Regions from separate parts of the Kitasatospora sp. NPDC001539 genome, predicted to be linked through region 3. Evidence: predicted binding sites of a transcription regulator. Region 3 holds the regulator's gene; each other region holds the start of a gene.
What was found. Region 3 encodes HrcA, which represses chaperone genes, less so after heat shock. Its sites were predicted from a motif close to TTNGCACTCNGNNNNNCNGAGTGCNAA; they were not measured.

Region 1 (5,026 bases), on a different contig from region 3:
CGCCCGCGCGGCCCGGCCATCCCCTTCGGGCGGCCCAGCAGCGCCAGCGCGACCGCCGCCGCCACCGTCAGCACCGCCATCGGCAGCAGCCGCCAGGCCCCGCCCTCCTGCTGCCACAGCGCCTGGAGGTTGACGCACACCGCCCACGGCAGCGCCACCAGCCCCGGCACGGCCACCAGGTACCAGCCGCGCACCGCCGACAGCGCCATCACCAGGGGCACCGCGATCATCAGCGCACGCCACTGCGGGTCCAGCTGGTGGAAGCTGGTGTAGACGTTGTCCGTGAGTGCTGCGACCGGGGTGATCACCGCCGCGGCCAGCGCCAGGCCCCGCTCCCGCCAGGTCGGCACCGGCAGGGCGTCCTTCGGCGCGGCCAGCAGCAGCAGCGCCCAGAACACGAACGGCCCGCTCCACTCGAAGACGGCGAGGAAGATCCAGAGCGGCTGGACGACCTGCGGCTCGCTCACCGCTCGCACCAGGTCCGCCACCGCCGCCAGCGCCGCCACCACGGCCAGCAGCTTCGCCGCCGTCCACCGCCCCAGCATCGCCACGACGGCGGACAGCACCGCAGCGCCGCACATCACCCAGTAGGGCAGGGAGTACAGCAGCGAAGCGCGCGACAGACCGAGGGTCAGGTAGGTCAGCAGCGCATGGCCCGCCGCCAGTCCTCCGGCGGCCCCGACCACCAGCGGGGCGGCCAGCGCCGCCAGCCGGCCGCCCCCGGAGGAGGAGGTCAGCCCGGTCCGCATCCGCAGCCCGTAGGCGCCCAGGTCGAACAGCTCCCGGACCTTGGCCACCGGTCCGGCCCCCGCCGTGGTGTCGGCGAAGACGTCGGCCAGCTCCTCGCCCCGCTCGCGCCGGTAGCGGACGGGGTAGAGCGCCAGTGCGGTCCGGACGGCGACGGTCCCGTTCATGCTCATGCGAAGGCCCCCCTGACCCTCGGAGTGACGGCGGTGACCGAGACGGACAGCCGCCGCTCGGCCTCGGTGGCCACGGCCCGCAGCCGCTCCGCCTCGGCGGCCAGCGCGCCCCGACCGGTATCGGTCAGCGCGTAGGTGCGACGGGCGCGGCCGTCCACGACCTCCTCGGCGGCGACCTCGATCAGGCCCTGGCCGAGCAGCCGGTCGAGCGCCCCGTAGAGCGTGCCGGTGCGCATCTTGACCCGGCCGTCCGAGATCGCGGAGATCTCCTGGATGAGCGCGTAGCCGTGCCTCGGGGCGTCGGCCAGCGCGGTGAGCAGAAGCAGCGTGGGCTCCTGCATGGAGCGTTCTGTCATGCGTCTACATATATCGCTGACCGGCACATCCCGTCCACCGGAACCAGCCGACACAATGGGCCGCATGCCCACCGCGACCGAGGACCTGCTCACCGCCTGGACCGCCCTGCTGCACCGCTGCGGCGCCGCCGACGACCCCGAACCGTACGGCCGCGAGCTGCTGCGCCGCTGGTCGGAGCCGCAGCGGCGCTACCACACCCCCGAGCACCTGCGCGCCGTCCTGCGGCACGTCGACGAGCTCGCCGGGCACGCCGCCGACCCGGACACCGTCCGGCTCGCCGCCTGGTTCCACGACGCCGTCTACCGGCCGGACCGCACCGAGAACGAGGAGCGCAGTGCCGCCCTGGCCGTCCGCGCGCTGACCGCCGTCGGCCTGCCCCCCGAGCGGGTCGCCGAGGTCGAGCGGCTCGTCCTGCTCACCGTCACCCACGACCCCGCCCCGGGCGACCGCGACGGCGAGGTGCTCTGCGACGCGGACCTCGCCGTCCTCGGCGGCTCCCCCGAGGCGTACGCGGCCTACGCGGCCGCCGTCCGCCAGGAGTACGGCTTCGTCCCGGAGCCGGACTTCCGCGCCGGCCGGGCCGCCGTCCTGCGCGCCCTCCTGGCGCTCCCGGCGCTCTACCGCACCCCCGCCGCCGCCGAACGCCTCACCGCGGCCGCCCGCGCCAACCTCACCGCCGAGCTGGCGGACCTCGGCGGCGGCCGGGCCGGACCGGGGCCGGTCCGGCCCTAAACGAGCTCCCCCACCGGCGCCACCACCACGCCCCGCTTGCCGCACACCCAGTGCGGCTCCGGCCCCAGCTCCGGCTCCACGCCCAGCGCGTGCGGGTCCCCGTCGGCCGCGCAGTCGGCGCACAGCGGCCACCGCCCGTAGGCCTCCAGCAGGGCGTCCTGGACGTCCTGGGCGATCAGCCCGAGGACGTACTCGGTGCCGTCCGGCCACTGCTCCAGCCACCAGCGGCGGTGGGTGACGGCGTCCTCCACCAGCGAGACGACGGCGGCGTCCGCCACGTCCCGCGCGGTGAGGTCGGCCAGGATCAGTGCCCGCGCGTTGTGCAGGGCGGTCTCGATGTCGTCGGAAGCCATCCGTCCATCCTCTCCCGCCGGCGCCCGAACGCGGAAACGCCGCGTGGGCGGCCCCCCTGAGGGAGCCGCCCACGCGGACGGGAGTCAACCGATCCGATCGGAGCGATCAGGATCAGAAGTCCATGTCACCGCCCGGCATGCCGCCGCCGGCGGCCGCAGCGGCCTTCTCCGGCTTGTCGGCGATGACGGCCTCGGTGGTGAGGAACAGCGCCGCGATGGAGGCGGCGTTCTGCAGCGCGGAGCGGGTGACCTTGGCCGGGTCGATGATGCCCTCGGCGACCAGGTCGACGTACTCGTTGGTGGCGGCGTTCAGGCCGTGACCGGCGGGGAGGTTGCGCACCTTCTCCACCACGACGCCGCCCTCGAGGCCGGCGTTGGTCGCGATCTGCTTGATCGGGGCCTCCAGCGCGACCTTGACGATGTTGGCACCGGTGGCCTCGTCGCCCTCCAGCTCCAGCTTCTCGAAGGCGACACCGGCCTGCAGCAGGGCGACGCCACCACCGGCGACGATGCCCTCCTCGACGGCGGCCTTCGCGTTGCGGACGGCGTCCTCGATGCGGTGCTTGCGCTCCTTGAGCTCCACCTCGGTGGCCGCGCCGGCCTTGATGACGGCCACGCCGCCGGCCAGCTTGGCGAGGCGCTCCTGGAGCTTCTCGCGGTCGTAGTCCGAGTCGCTGTTCTCGATCTCGGCGCGGATCTGGTTCACGCGACCGGCGACCTGCTCGCTGTCGCCGCCACCGTCGACGATGGTCGTCTCGTCCTTGGTGATGACCACCTTGCGGGCGGTGCCCAGCAGGTCGAGACCGGCGTTCTCCAGCTTGAGGCCGACCTCCTCGGAGATCACGGTGCCGCCGGTGAGGATGGCGATGTCGCCGAGCATGGCCTTGCGGCGGTCGCCGAAGCCCGGGGCCTTGACGGCGACGGACTTGAAGGTGCCGCGGATCTTGTTCACGACCAGGGTCGACAGGGCCTCGCCCTCGACGTCCTCGGCGATGATGACGAGCGGCTTGCCGCTCTGCATGACCTTCTCCAGCAGCGGGAGCAGGTCCTTGACCGAACCGATCTTGGAGTTGGCGATGAGGATGTACGGGTCCTCGAAGGTCGCCTCCATGCGCTCCAGGTCGGTGGCGAAGTAGGCGGAGATGTAGCCCTTGTCGAAGCGCATGCCCTCGGTGAGCTCGAGCTCCAGGCCGAAGGTGTTGCTCTCCTCGACGGTGATGACGCCTTCCTTGCCGACCTTGTCCATGGCCTCGGCGATCAGCTCGCCGATCTGGGTGTCGGCGGCGGAGATGGAGGCGGTGGAGGCGATCTGCTCCTTGGTCTCCACGTCCTTGGCCTGGGCCAGCAGCTGGTCCGAGACGGCGGCGACGGCCTTCTCGATGCCGCGCTTCAGAGCCATCGGGTTGGCGCCGGCGGCGACGTTGCGCAGACCCTCGCGAACCAGGGCCTGGGCGAGCACGGTGGCGGTGGTGGTGCCGTCACCCGCGACGTCGTCCGTCTTCTTGGCGACCTCCTTGACGAGCTCCGCACCGATCTTCTCGTACGGGTCCTCGAGCTCGATCTCCTTGGCGATGGAGACACCGTCGTTGGTGATCGTGGGGGCGCCCCACTTCTTCTCCAGAACGACGTTGCGACCCTTGGGGCCGAGCGTGACCTTCACTGCGTCGGCGAGCTGGTTCATGCCACGCTCAAGGCCGCGGCGAGCTTCCTCATCAAAGGCGATGATCTTGGCCATCTGAAGTGGTCCTCCGGGACACGGTCGACTGCTCGGACCAAGGGGTGCCCGCGACGGACGGCCCTGGTGTGCGGGGGTCCATTCCCCTACCGCTCCCGGGGGCCTCACCGACCCGGTCCGCTGTCACTCTCACGCTGTGAGTGCTAACGCCAATGATTAGCACTCCAGGTGGTCGAGTGCAAGCCCAATCGGCGACCCGCGAGCCGCCGCGGGAGCCGCCGGGAAACGCGAACGGGCCCGTACGACGCACGTCGTACGGGCCCGCCGAGAAGCGAGGGTTCCACCAGCAGTGGGCCGCGCCGAGCTCCTGGAGCGGAAGGGGGTCAGACCGCGCGGACCATGTCCGCCTGCGGGCCCTTCTGTCCCTGGGAGATCTCGAACTCGACCCGCTGGCCCTCCTCGAGGGTGCGGTAGCCGTCCATCTGGATCGCGCTGTAGTGGACGAAGACGTCCGCACCACCGTCGACCGCGATGAAGCCGTAGCCCTTCTCCGCGTTGAACCACTTGACGGTGCCCTGAGCCATTCCGAACTCCCCTAGTGCTGTGCTGGCCCTTCACGCGCCCGCAGGTCGCGGGCCCGGGTCTGGTTGGAGGCCGGCCCGGGGAACCCCCCCTGGGCGCAGCCGTGCACGCCGCAATCCCCGCGCGGAACGCCGAACGGCTTCCGGTGAGCGGGCGATTGCGTCGACCGCGGCTGAATGTATCCGGATCGACGCCCTCTGCAACAGGGCCAGCCGCCGGGAATTCACGGGACCCGTCAAGAGACAAGGCCGAACAAACCGGGAGGAAATCGGCATTTCACGCCGGACATAGCGGACGAATTACCCAAATCCGTGCAGGAATTCTGACATCTGCCTGACATGTTTCACGGCCGGGGGCACGAGCCGGTCTCAACGTCCGGACGGCCTCGGGCCGAGCGGCGTGCGAGC
Region 2 (5,026 bases), on a different contig from region 3:
TTCTCCCGCCTCCCCGGTCCCAACGCGGACCTCTGGGACTGGCAGCTCTCGGCAGCCTGCCGCGGCGTGGACAGCTCGCTCTTCTTCCACCCGGAGGGCGAGCGCGGGGCGGCCCGCAGTTCGCGCGAGGCGAGCGCCAAGGAGGTCTGCATGCGGTGCCCGGTGATCGCCGAGTGCGCCGCGCACGCCCTGGCGGTCCGCGAGCCGTACGGCGTCTGGGGAGGAATGACGGAGGACGAGCGCGAGGAGATGCTGGGCCGCTCGCGGCACCGCCTGGTGGAGGTCCCGCTGACCCCGCCGGCCGTCGCGCGGCGTTAGACCCGCCTCCGCGGTGCGCCGTGAAGAAACGTTTCTTCGCTGCGCCTCAGGCCGCGCACAGTCGGTGCGCGCCCCGAGAGAAGGGCATCGCCGGACGTCAGTGGTCGGCGGCCGCGCCCGCCAGCCGCTCCAGCATCAGCGCGACGGCCGGCACCTCGGCCAGGTCCGGCAGGGTCAGCGCCACCACCTGGCGCAGCGCGGGAGCCCCGGAGGCCGTCCGCACCGGCACCGTCGACACGCCGTCAGGGCGCACCGACCGCAGGGCCAGCCGGGGCAGCACCGCGACCCCGAGCCCGGCCGCCACCAGGCCGACCACCGCCGGGTAGTCGTCGGTCGCGAAGTCGATCCGGGGCTCGAAGCCCGCTCCGGCGCACAGCTCCACCAGGTGCCCCCGGCACTGCGGACAGCCGGCGATCCACTGCTCCCCCGCCAGCTCCGCCAGGCCGACCGGCCCGCCCCGCCCGGCCAGCGGATGGGCGGCGGGCAGCAGGCCCACGAGCGGATCGTCCAGCAGCGGGGTGACCACCAGATCGGACCAGTCCGACCCGGCGGACAGCTGCTGCGCCTCCAGGTTCGCCTCCGCCCGCGCCTCGCGCGGCGTCCCGTGCACGGGGGCGGGGGCGGGCAGCGCCACGGCGCCGTCCGACTGCGGGTAGCGGAAGGCCAGCGCGATCTCGCACTCGCCGCCGCGCAGCATCGCCAGCGACTCCGGCGGTTCCGCCTCGACCAGCGACACGCGCACCCCCGGATGGCCGTCCCGCAGCCGGGCTACCGCGGGCGGCACCAGGGTGGAGCTCGCGGTCGGGAACGAGACCAGCCGGACCCGGCCGGCCCGCAGTCCGGCGATCGCGGCGACCTCCTCCTCGGCGGCGGAGAGCCCGGCCAGGATTCCGGTGGCATGCTTGAGCAGCACCCGCCCGGCCTCGCTGAGCTGCATCCCGCGGCCCGAGCGGACCACCAGGGGGGTGTCGACCGACTTCTCCAGCGCCTTCATCTGCTGGCTGATGGCGGGTTGGGTGCACCCCAGCTCGCGGGCGGCGGCGGAGAAGGAGCCGGTGCGGGCGACGGCACGCAGGACGCGCAGGTGGCGGGCCTCGATCATGCCTCAGTTATAAGGCAATCTTTGCATTCTGCAAAATTCTACTGATAGTTGAAGCCTCAAAGGTCCGGCGATCGGGCGAGCACCCGCCCCGAGCCGAAGGGACGCGCCGGTGCCGAAAGGGAGAAGCGAGGAGGCCCGAGGAACGAGGGCCTTGGAGCGCCGACCGTCGGCACCGGGTCGGAGCGCCCCGCAGGCGAGCGGGCGAGCAACAGCCCCGAGCCACCCGAACCGGCGAGCGGGCGAGCCCGCCCCGAGCCGAAGGGGCGCGCCGGTGCCGAAAGGGAGAAGCGAGGAGGCCCCGAGGGACGAGGGGCCTTGGAGCGCCGACCGTCGGCACCGGGTCGGAGCGCCCCGCAGGCGAGCGGGCGAACAACAGCGCGCCCCGGAGGCGAGCGGGCGAGTTACAGCCGGAGGCCCGGCCCGCCACCCCTTGCGGGGTGCGGACCGGGCCTCCGGTCAGGCGTCGGAGCCTCAGTGCGAGTGGCCGTGGCCGTGCGAGTGGCCGTGACCGTTCTCGGCCTCCTCCTCCTTCTTCTCCACCACGAGGGTCTCGGTGGTGAGCAGGAGGGAGGCGATCGAGGCGGCGTTCTCCAGGGCGGAGCGGGTGACCTTGACCGGGTCGATGACGCCGGCCTTCACCAGGTCGCCGTACTCGCCGGTGGCGGCGTTGTAGCCCTGGCCGAGCTCCAGCTCGGAGACCTTGGAGGTGATGACGTAGCCCTCGAGGCCGGCGTTCTGGGCGATCCAGCGCAGCGGCTCGTGCAGCGCCTTGCGGACCACGGCGACACCGGTGGCCTCGTCGCCCGACAGGCCCAGGCCGTCGTTCAGCACCTTGGCGGCGTGGACCAGGGAGGCGCCACCACCGGCGACGATGCCCTCCTCGACCGCGGCGCGGGTCGCCGAGATGGCGTCCTCCAGGCGGTGCTTGCGCTCCTTCAGCTCCACCTCGGTGGCGGCGCCGACCTTGATGACGCAGACGCCGCCGGCCAGCTTGGCCAGGCGCTCCTGCAGCTTCTCGCGGTCCCAGTCGGAGTCGGTCGCGGCGATCTCGCCCTTGATCTGGGCGACGCGGCCGGCCACGGCCTCGGCGTCACCGGCACCGTCGACGACCGTGGTGGCGTCCTTGGTGATGGTCACGCGGCGGGCGGTGCCCAGCACGTCCAGGCCGACCTGGTCGAGCTTGAGGCCGACCTCCTCGGAGATGACCTGGCCGCCGGTCAGGACGGCGAGGTCGCCGAGGATCGCCTTGCGGCGGTCGCCGAAGCCCGGCGCCTTGACGGCGACGGCGTTGAAGGTGCCGCGGATCTTGTTGACGACCAGGGTCGACAGCGCCTCGCCGTCGACGTCCTCGGCGATGATCAGCAGCGGCTTGGAGGAACCGCCCTGCAGGATCTTCTCCAGCAGCGGCAGCAGCTCCTGGATGGAGGAGATCTTGCCCTGGTTGATCAGGATGTACGGGTCCTCGAGGACCGCCTCCTGCCGCTCCGCGTCGGTGACGAAGTACGGCGACAGGTAGCCCTTGTCGAACTGCATGCCCTCGGTGAAGTCCAGCTCCACGCCGAAGGTGTTCGACTCCTCGACGGTGATGACACCGTCCTTGCCGACCTTGTCGATCGCCTCGGCGATCAGCTCGCCGACCTGGGGGTCCTGGGCGGAGAGGGACGCGACGGCGGCGACGTCGTCCTTGCCCTCGATCTCGCGGGCCACGGACAGCAGGTGCTCGGAGACGGCGGCGACGGCCTTGTCGATGCCCTTCTTCAGGGCGGCCGGGCCGGCACCGGCGGCGACGTTGCGCAGACCCTCGTTGACCAGGGCCTGGGCCAGCACGGTGGCGGTGGTGGTGCCGTCACCCGCGACGTCGTTGGTCTTGGTGGCGACCTCCTTGACGAGCTGCGCGCCAAGGTTCTCGTACGGGTCGTCCAGCTCGACCTCACGGGCGATGGTGACACCGTCGTTGGTGATGGTCGGGGCGCCGAACTTCTTGTCGATGACGACGTTGCGGCCCTTGGGGCCGATGGTCACCTTGACGGTGTCGGCCAGCTTGTTGACACCGCGCTCCAGCGAGCGGCGGGCGTCCTCGTCGAACTGCAGGATCTTCGCCATGTTCCCTATTCCCTCGGGGCTGCGGCCGACCGACCGGCCGCCGACAAACGTGAACCAACAACCACGCCCCGGGCCGCTGTCATGGAGGACACGGTTCCGGGGCGGGTCGGGGACGTCTTACTTCTCGATGATCGCGAGGACGTCGCGAGCGGAGAGCACCAGGTACTCCTCGCCCTGGTACTTCACCTCGGTGCCGCCGTACTTCGAGTACAGGACGATGTCACCGACGGCGACGTCGAGCGGCAGACGCTGGCCGTCCTCGAAGCGGCCCGGGCCGACGGCCAGGACGACGCCCTCCTGGGGCTTCTCCTTGGCGGTGTCCGGGATAACCAGGCCGGAGGCCGTGGTGGTCTCGGCGTCGAGCGGCTGGACCACGATGCGGTCCTCGAGCGGCTTGATGGCAACCTTGCTGCTGGTGGTCACGTCCGAGCTCCCCTTCGGAGATTACGGGGCTTTCTTACGGGTATGGGGCGAACCTGCGAGCCTGCCGTCGCGGGGGTCAGACACGCGTCTTCGCGTTAGCACTCCCCCACTGGGGAGTGCCAAGGACGACCATAGGCCTGTGTTAGCACTCAGTCAACCAGAGTGCCAACGGCGCGCCCGGAGGGCCCGTGTCGCGGGCGACCGGCCGTACGTGTGTGCGGCCCGGGGCCTGCGGCGGGCGGTCCGTTCGGACCGGCGCACCGCGCCCGGGCGCCCGGCGCACCGGCCGGGACGCCGTCGTGAGCCCGGCCCGGGCACCGGCGAGAATGGCCCCGTGGACACCGAGAACCTCCAGCCCCTGCTGACCCCCGAAGGTCAGGCCCTGCTCGCCGAGTTGCGCGAGTTCGCCCCCGAGGAGGAGCTGGCCCTGGCCACCCGGCTGCGGCGGGAGCACCCGGCGGAGCTGGTGTCCGCGGCGTTCGGCCAGGCCCGGCTGCGGCAGCGGGCGCGGGCGAAGTTCGGTGCGGACGCCGACCGGATGTACTTCACGCCCAACGGCGTCGAGCAGTCCACCCGACGCAGCGTGGCCGAGTGGCGGGCCCGCCGGTTCGCCGGACTGGGGGTGCGGCGGCTCGCCGACCTGTGCTGCGGCATCGGCGGGGACGTGCTGGCGCTGGCCCGGGCCGGCATCGAGGTGCTGGCCGTCGACAGGGACCCGGCGGCCTGCGCCGCGACGGCGGCCAACGCCGCCGCGCTCGGCCTCTCCGAGCTGGTCGAGGTGCGCTGCGCGGACGTCACCGAGGTGGACGTCACCGGCTACGACGCGGTGTTCACGGACCCGGCCCGCCGCACCTCGCGCGGCCGGGTGTTCGACCCCGAGGCCTACACCCCGCCGCTGTCCTGGGCGGTCGAGGCCGGGCGGCGGACCCCGATCGGCGCGCTGAAGGTCGCCCCCGGCATTCCGCACGAGGCCGTCCCGGCGGACGCCGAGGCGGAGTGGGTGTCCGACCACGGGGACGTCAAGGAGGCGGTGCTCTGGTTCGGCACCCGGGCGGACCGCCCGCACCGCGCCACCCTGCT
Region 3 (5,026 bases):
GTGTGGCGGCGCAGGTCGGACCCGTCCGGGCGGCTGGACCACAGCTCGCCGACGCCCTCGTGGTCGGACAGGAAGGCGATCCGGCCGTCCTGCCCTCCGGAACCGGGCACCCACAGCGGGGAGTCGAGCTGCCCGTCCAACTCCTCGTGCACGCGGGTGAACTCGTCCCGCCCCAGCCACAACTTGCCGGCCCGGCCGCCCCGGTAGCGCTTCCACCAGGCCGGCTCGCGGTTGTTGACGGTCACCAGCAGGACGCGATCGCCGTCCGGCTCGAAGGCCAGGCCGCCGACCGGCCCGTACGGCAACCGCAGCGGCTCGCCGCCGTCCAGCGGCACCGCGTACGCCCAGGTGTGGCGGGCACTGGCCGCACCGGCGCTGGTGGTGGCGATCGGGCGGCCGTCGGCCGTCCAGCCCTGCACCCGGGTCTGGTGGCTGCCCCAGTGGGTGAGCCGCCGGGACGGCCCGCCGTCCACCGGCACCACGTGCACCTCCGGGGCGCCGTCCCGGGGCGAGGAGAAGGCGATGTGCCGGCCGTCCGGGGAGAACCGCGGGTGGTGCACCGGGAGGTGGTCGGCCGTCAGCCGCCAGGCCCGGCCGCCGTCCAGCGGGGCCACCCACAGGTCGTCCTCGGCGACGAAGGTGACCAGGTCACCGTGCAGATGGGGATGGCGCAGGTAGGCGCCCGCGGAGGTGCTCAGGTAGTCCGTCACCCGGCCAGCGTAGGCAGGCCCGGGCGGGGGCCGCTGCGCTTTTCCCAACTCCCCCGCGGGCGGGGGTTTGAAGACGGGCGCTAGGCCCAGCGGCCGGTGCGGCCCAGGAGCAGGGCGCCGGCGGCGACCCCGGCGGTGGAGGTGCGCAGCACCGACGGGCCCAGCCGGTACGGCTTCGCGCCCGCCTCGGCGAAGGCGGCCAGCTCCTCCGGGGAGACCCCGCCCTCCGGGCCGACCACCAGCACGATGTCGCCCGCCTGCGGCAGCGCGGCGTGCGCCAGCGGTTCGGCGCCCTCCTCGTGCAGCACAGCGGCCAGCGCGGCCTGCGCCAGCAGCGGGGCCAGCTGCCTGGTGGTCATCAGCTCGCGCACCTCGGGGAAGCGCAGCCGGCGGGACTGCTTGCCGGCCTCCCTCGCGGTGGCCCGCCACTTGGCGAGCGCCTTGGCGCCGCGGTCGCCCTTCCACTGGGTGATGCAGCGGGAGGCCGCCCAGGGGATCACCACGTCCACGCCGACCTCGGTCATGGTCTCCACCGCCAGCTCGCCGCGGTCGCCCTTGGGCAGCGCCTGGACGACGACGATCCGCGGCGCCGGCTCGGGCTCCCGGCGCACGGCGGCCACCGCGACGTCGATCGCGTCCTTGCCGAGCACCTCGGCGACCGTCCCGTCCGCACCGAGCCCGTGGCCGTCGGCGAGGGTCACCGCCTCGCCGGCCTCCAGCCGCTTCACCGCGGCCGCGTGCCGGCCCTCCGCCCCGTCCAGGCGCACCAGCGCCCCGGGCTCGGCGGCGGCGATCCGCTCGGTCTCGACGACGAAGACGGGGGCGGTCATGGGGTGGTCCTCCGGAGGGGGTGGGCGGAACGGCAACGCGAAGGGGGTGCCGGGGTCGGACCCCGACACCCCCTTCCGGACGGCTCACCGGCCGTTGAACGCGTCCTTCAGTCGCGAGAACAGGCCCTGCTGCCCCGGCGCGAACTGGCCGGCCGGGCGCTCCTCGCCGCGCAGCACGGCGAGCCGGCGCAGCAGCTCCTCCTGCTCGGCGTCGAGCTTGGTGGGCGTCTGCACCTCGACGTGCACTATCAGGTCGCCCCGGCCGCCACCGCGCAGGTGGGTGATGCCCCGGCCGTGCAGCGGGATCGACTGGCCGGACTGGGTGCCGGGCCGGATGTCGACCTCCTCCAGTCCGTCCAGGGTCTGCAACGGCACCTGGGTGCCGAGCGCGGCGGCCGTCATCGGGATGGTGACGGTGCAGTGCAGGTCGTCCCCGCGCCGCTGGAAGACGGTGTGGGTGGTCTCGGCGATCTCGACGTACAGGTCGCCGGCCGGGCCGCCGCCGGGGCCGACCTCGCCCTCGCCGGCCAGCTGGATCCGGGTGCCGTTGTCGACACCGGCCGGGATCTTGACGGTCAGGGTGCGGCGGGCGCGGACCCGGCCGTCACCGGCGCACTCGGGGCACGGGGTCGGCACGACGGTGCCGAAGCCCTGGCACTGCGGGCAGGGGCGGGAGGTCATGACCTGCCCCAGGAAGGAGCGGGTGACCTGGGAGACCTCGCCCTTGCCGCGGCACATGTCGCAGGTCTGCGCCGAGGTGCCGGGGGCCGCGCCCTCGCCGCTGCAGGTGGTGCAGGTGACGGCGGTGTCGACCTGGAGTTCCTTGGTGGTGCCGAAGGCGGCCTCCTCCAGGGTGATCTCCAGGCGGATCATGGCGTCCTGGCCGCGGCGGGTGCGCGAGCGCGGGCCGCGCTGGCCGGCCGCGGCGCCGAAGAAGGCGTCCATGATGTCGGAGAAGCCGAAGCCCGCCGCGCCGGCGCCGAAGCCGCCCGCACCACCGCCGCCACCCGGCGACAGCGGGTCCCCGCCGAGGTCGTAGACCTGGCGCTTCTGCGGATCGGAGAGCACCTCGTAGGCGGCGTTGATCTCCTTGAACCGCTCCTGCGTCTTCGGGTCCGGGTTGACGTCCGGGTGCAGTTCGCGTGCCAGGCGCCGGAACGCCTTCTTGATCTCGTCCTGCCCCGCATCCCGTCGGACGCCGAGTACCGCGTAGTAGTCCGTGGCCACCAAATGCTCCGCTTGTTCCGCCTGTAGTAGTGCGACTGGACACCACCGCCAGAGGGCTGACGGTGGCTGCTTGCTACGACTCGGCCAGGATCTGCCCCACGTACCGTGCCACCGCGCGCACCGCCCCCATTGTGCCCGGGTAGTCCATCCGGGTCGGACCGATCACACCCAGCTTGGCCACGCTCTCGTCGCCCGAACCGTAGCCCACCGACACGACCGAGGTGGAATTCAGCCCTTCGTAGGCGTTCTCCCGCCCGATCCGGACCGTCATCGCGGCATCCGTGGTCTCACCCAGGAGGCGGAGCAGGACGACCTGCTCCTCCAGGGCCTCCAGCACCGGCTGGATGGTCAGCGGGAAGTCGTGCCCGAGGCGGGTCAGGTTGGCCGTGCCGGCCAGCATGATCCGCTCCTCGTTCTGCTCGGCCAACGCCTCGAACAGGGTCGCCAGGACCGTGCTGACGGTCGGGCGGTCGATCTGCTCGAAGGTCGCCGGAAGGTCCTCCAGCAGGCCCGGGACGTCGGGCAGCCGCTGGCCGGCGGCCCGCGCGTTGATCCGCGCCCGCAGGTCGGCCAGAAGCGTCTCGCCGACCGTGCCCGGGCAGTCCACCATCCGCTGCTCGACCCGGCCGGTGTTGGTGATCAGGACGAGCATCACCTTGGCCGGGGCGAGCGCCACCAGCTCGATGTGCCGGACGGTGGAGCGGGTCAGCGAGGGGTACTGCACCACGGCGACCTGCCGGGTGAGCTGGGCGAGCAGCCGCACCGTGCGGGCGACCACGTCGTCCAGGTCGACGGCACCGTCGAGGAAGTGCCGGATCGCCCGCCGCTCCGGGGCGCTCATCGGCTTGACCTCGGCAAGCTTGTCGACGAACAGCCGGTAGCCCTTGTCGGTGGGGATGCGCCCGGCACTGGTGTGCGGCTGGTGGATGTAGCCCTCCTCCTCCAGCGCCGCCATGTCGTTGCGCACGGTGGCCGGGGAGACCCCGAGGTTGTGCCGCTCCACCAGGGCCTTGGAGCCGACCGGCTCCTCGGTGCCGACGTAGTCCTGGACGATCGCGCGCAGCACGGCGAGCTTGCGGTCGTCCAGTTGGCGGACCTCACCGGCCATGGGGCACGCACCTCCGTCTTCGCACGTTGTCCGTCTGTGATGCTGCGGGCCGCTCGGGCAAGGGCCCCGACCCTGGCACTCTGCGCACACGAGTGCCAAAACCGTACCTGCCAGTGTAAGGCCCGGGTCCTATCGCAGGAACGGCCCGGCCGGGGTGATCCTCCCCGCAGTCCGGGGGGCGCGCCGCCGGGGCGCGGACCCCGGGGCGCGGGCCCGGCCGCCGCAACTCGCGGTGCGGGGGTGGTGCCCCGGGGCCGTCCGGGTGGCAGCATCGAAAGCGACGGCGAACGGAGGAGCAAGCGATGTCGAGCTCGGGCCAGCACACCCGCTTCGCACCCGACCGCGGCCTGACCGGCCGCATGGTCGCGACGATGTTCGTGATCGGGCTGCTGTACGTCGGTTTCACGGGCCTGCTGATCGCGCTGCTGCGCGGGGCCTGGCCGCTGATCGTCCTGATCTCCGGCGGGCTGTTCGTGGCCCAGTTCTGGTTCAGCGACAAGATCACCGAACGGGCGATGGGCGCCCGCCCGGTGAGCGCGGAGCAGTTCCCCCAGCTGCACGGCACCGTCGACCGGCTCTGCGCCCTCGCCGACATGCCCAAGCCCCGGGTGGCGGTCGCCGACAACGACATGCCGAACGCCTTCGCCACCGGAAGGAACCCGCAGAACGCCGTGGTCTGCGTGACCACCGGCCTGCTGCGCCGCCTCGAACCGGAGGAGCTCGAGGGCGTCCTCGCGCACGAGCTGTCCCACGTCGCCCACCGGGACGTCGCGGTGATGACCATCGCCGGCTTCCTCGGCGTGCTCGCCGGGGCGATGACCAGGATCGCCGTCTACGGCGGCTTCATGGGCGGCGGGCGCAGCAACAACGACCAGAACGCGGCCGTCGTGGCACTGATCATCCCGCTGGTGTCGATGGTCGTCTACGCGATCAGCTTCCTGCTCACCCGGCTGCTCTCCCGCTACCGCGAGCTGGCCGCCGACCGGGCCGCCGCCCAGATCACCGGCCGGCCCAGCGCCCTGGCCTCGGCGCTCACCAAGGTGACCGGGCAGATCGCCGCCATCCCCACCGAGGACCTGCGCAAGTCCCAGCCGTACAACGCCTTCTACTTCGCCCCCGCGCTGAGCGCCCGGGAGACCGCCTCGCAGCTG

Region 1: groL (chaperonin GroEL) is a predicted target of HrcA. The motif match lies at 4,254-4,280, and genes of this name have one in related genera.
Region 2: groES (co-chaperone GroES) is a predicted target of HrcA. The motif match lies at 4,089-4,115, and genes of this name have one in related genera.

What each region holds. Positions count from the first base shown of each region.
Region 1 covers NZ_JBEPAK010000133.1:9,449-14,474, forward strand. Annotated here, with positions in the region: gene ABT247_RS20720 (hypothetical protein) at 1-920, opposite strand, end outside; gene ABT247_RS20725 (PadR family transcriptional regulator) at 917-1,276, opposite strand; gene ABT247_RS20730 (HD domain-containing protein) at 1,341-2,009, shown strand; gene ABT247_RS20735 (DUF8819 family protein) at 2,006-2,362, opposite strand; gene groL (chaperonin GroEL) at 2,475-4,097, opposite strand; gene ABT247_RS20745 (cold-shock protein) at 4,421-4,621, opposite strand.
Region 2 covers NZ_JBEPAK010000002.1:26,371-31,396, reverse strand. Annotated here, with positions in the region: gene ABT247_RS00810 (WhiB family transcriptional regulator) at 1-318, shown strand, start outside; gene ABT247_RS00805 (LysR family transcriptional regulator) at 416-1,420, opposite strand; gene groL (chaperonin GroEL) at 1,892-3,523, opposite strand; gene groES (co-chaperone GroES) at 3,641-3,946, opposite strand; gene ABT247_RS00790 (THUMP-like domain-containing protein) at 4,281-5,026, shown strand, end outside.
Region 3 covers NZ_JBEPAK010000052.1:10,546-15,571, forward strand. Annotated here, with positions in the region: gene ABT247_RS11545 (S41 family peptidase) at 1-710, opposite strand, end outside; gene ABT247_RS11550 (16S rRNA (uracil(1498)-N(3))-methyltransferase) at 791-1,540, opposite strand; gene dnaJ (molecular chaperone DnaJ) at 1,625-2,767, opposite strand; gene hrcA (heat-inducible transcriptional repressor HrcA) at 2,841-3,875, opposite strand; gene htpX (zinc metalloprotease HtpX) at 4,178-5,026, shown strand, end outside.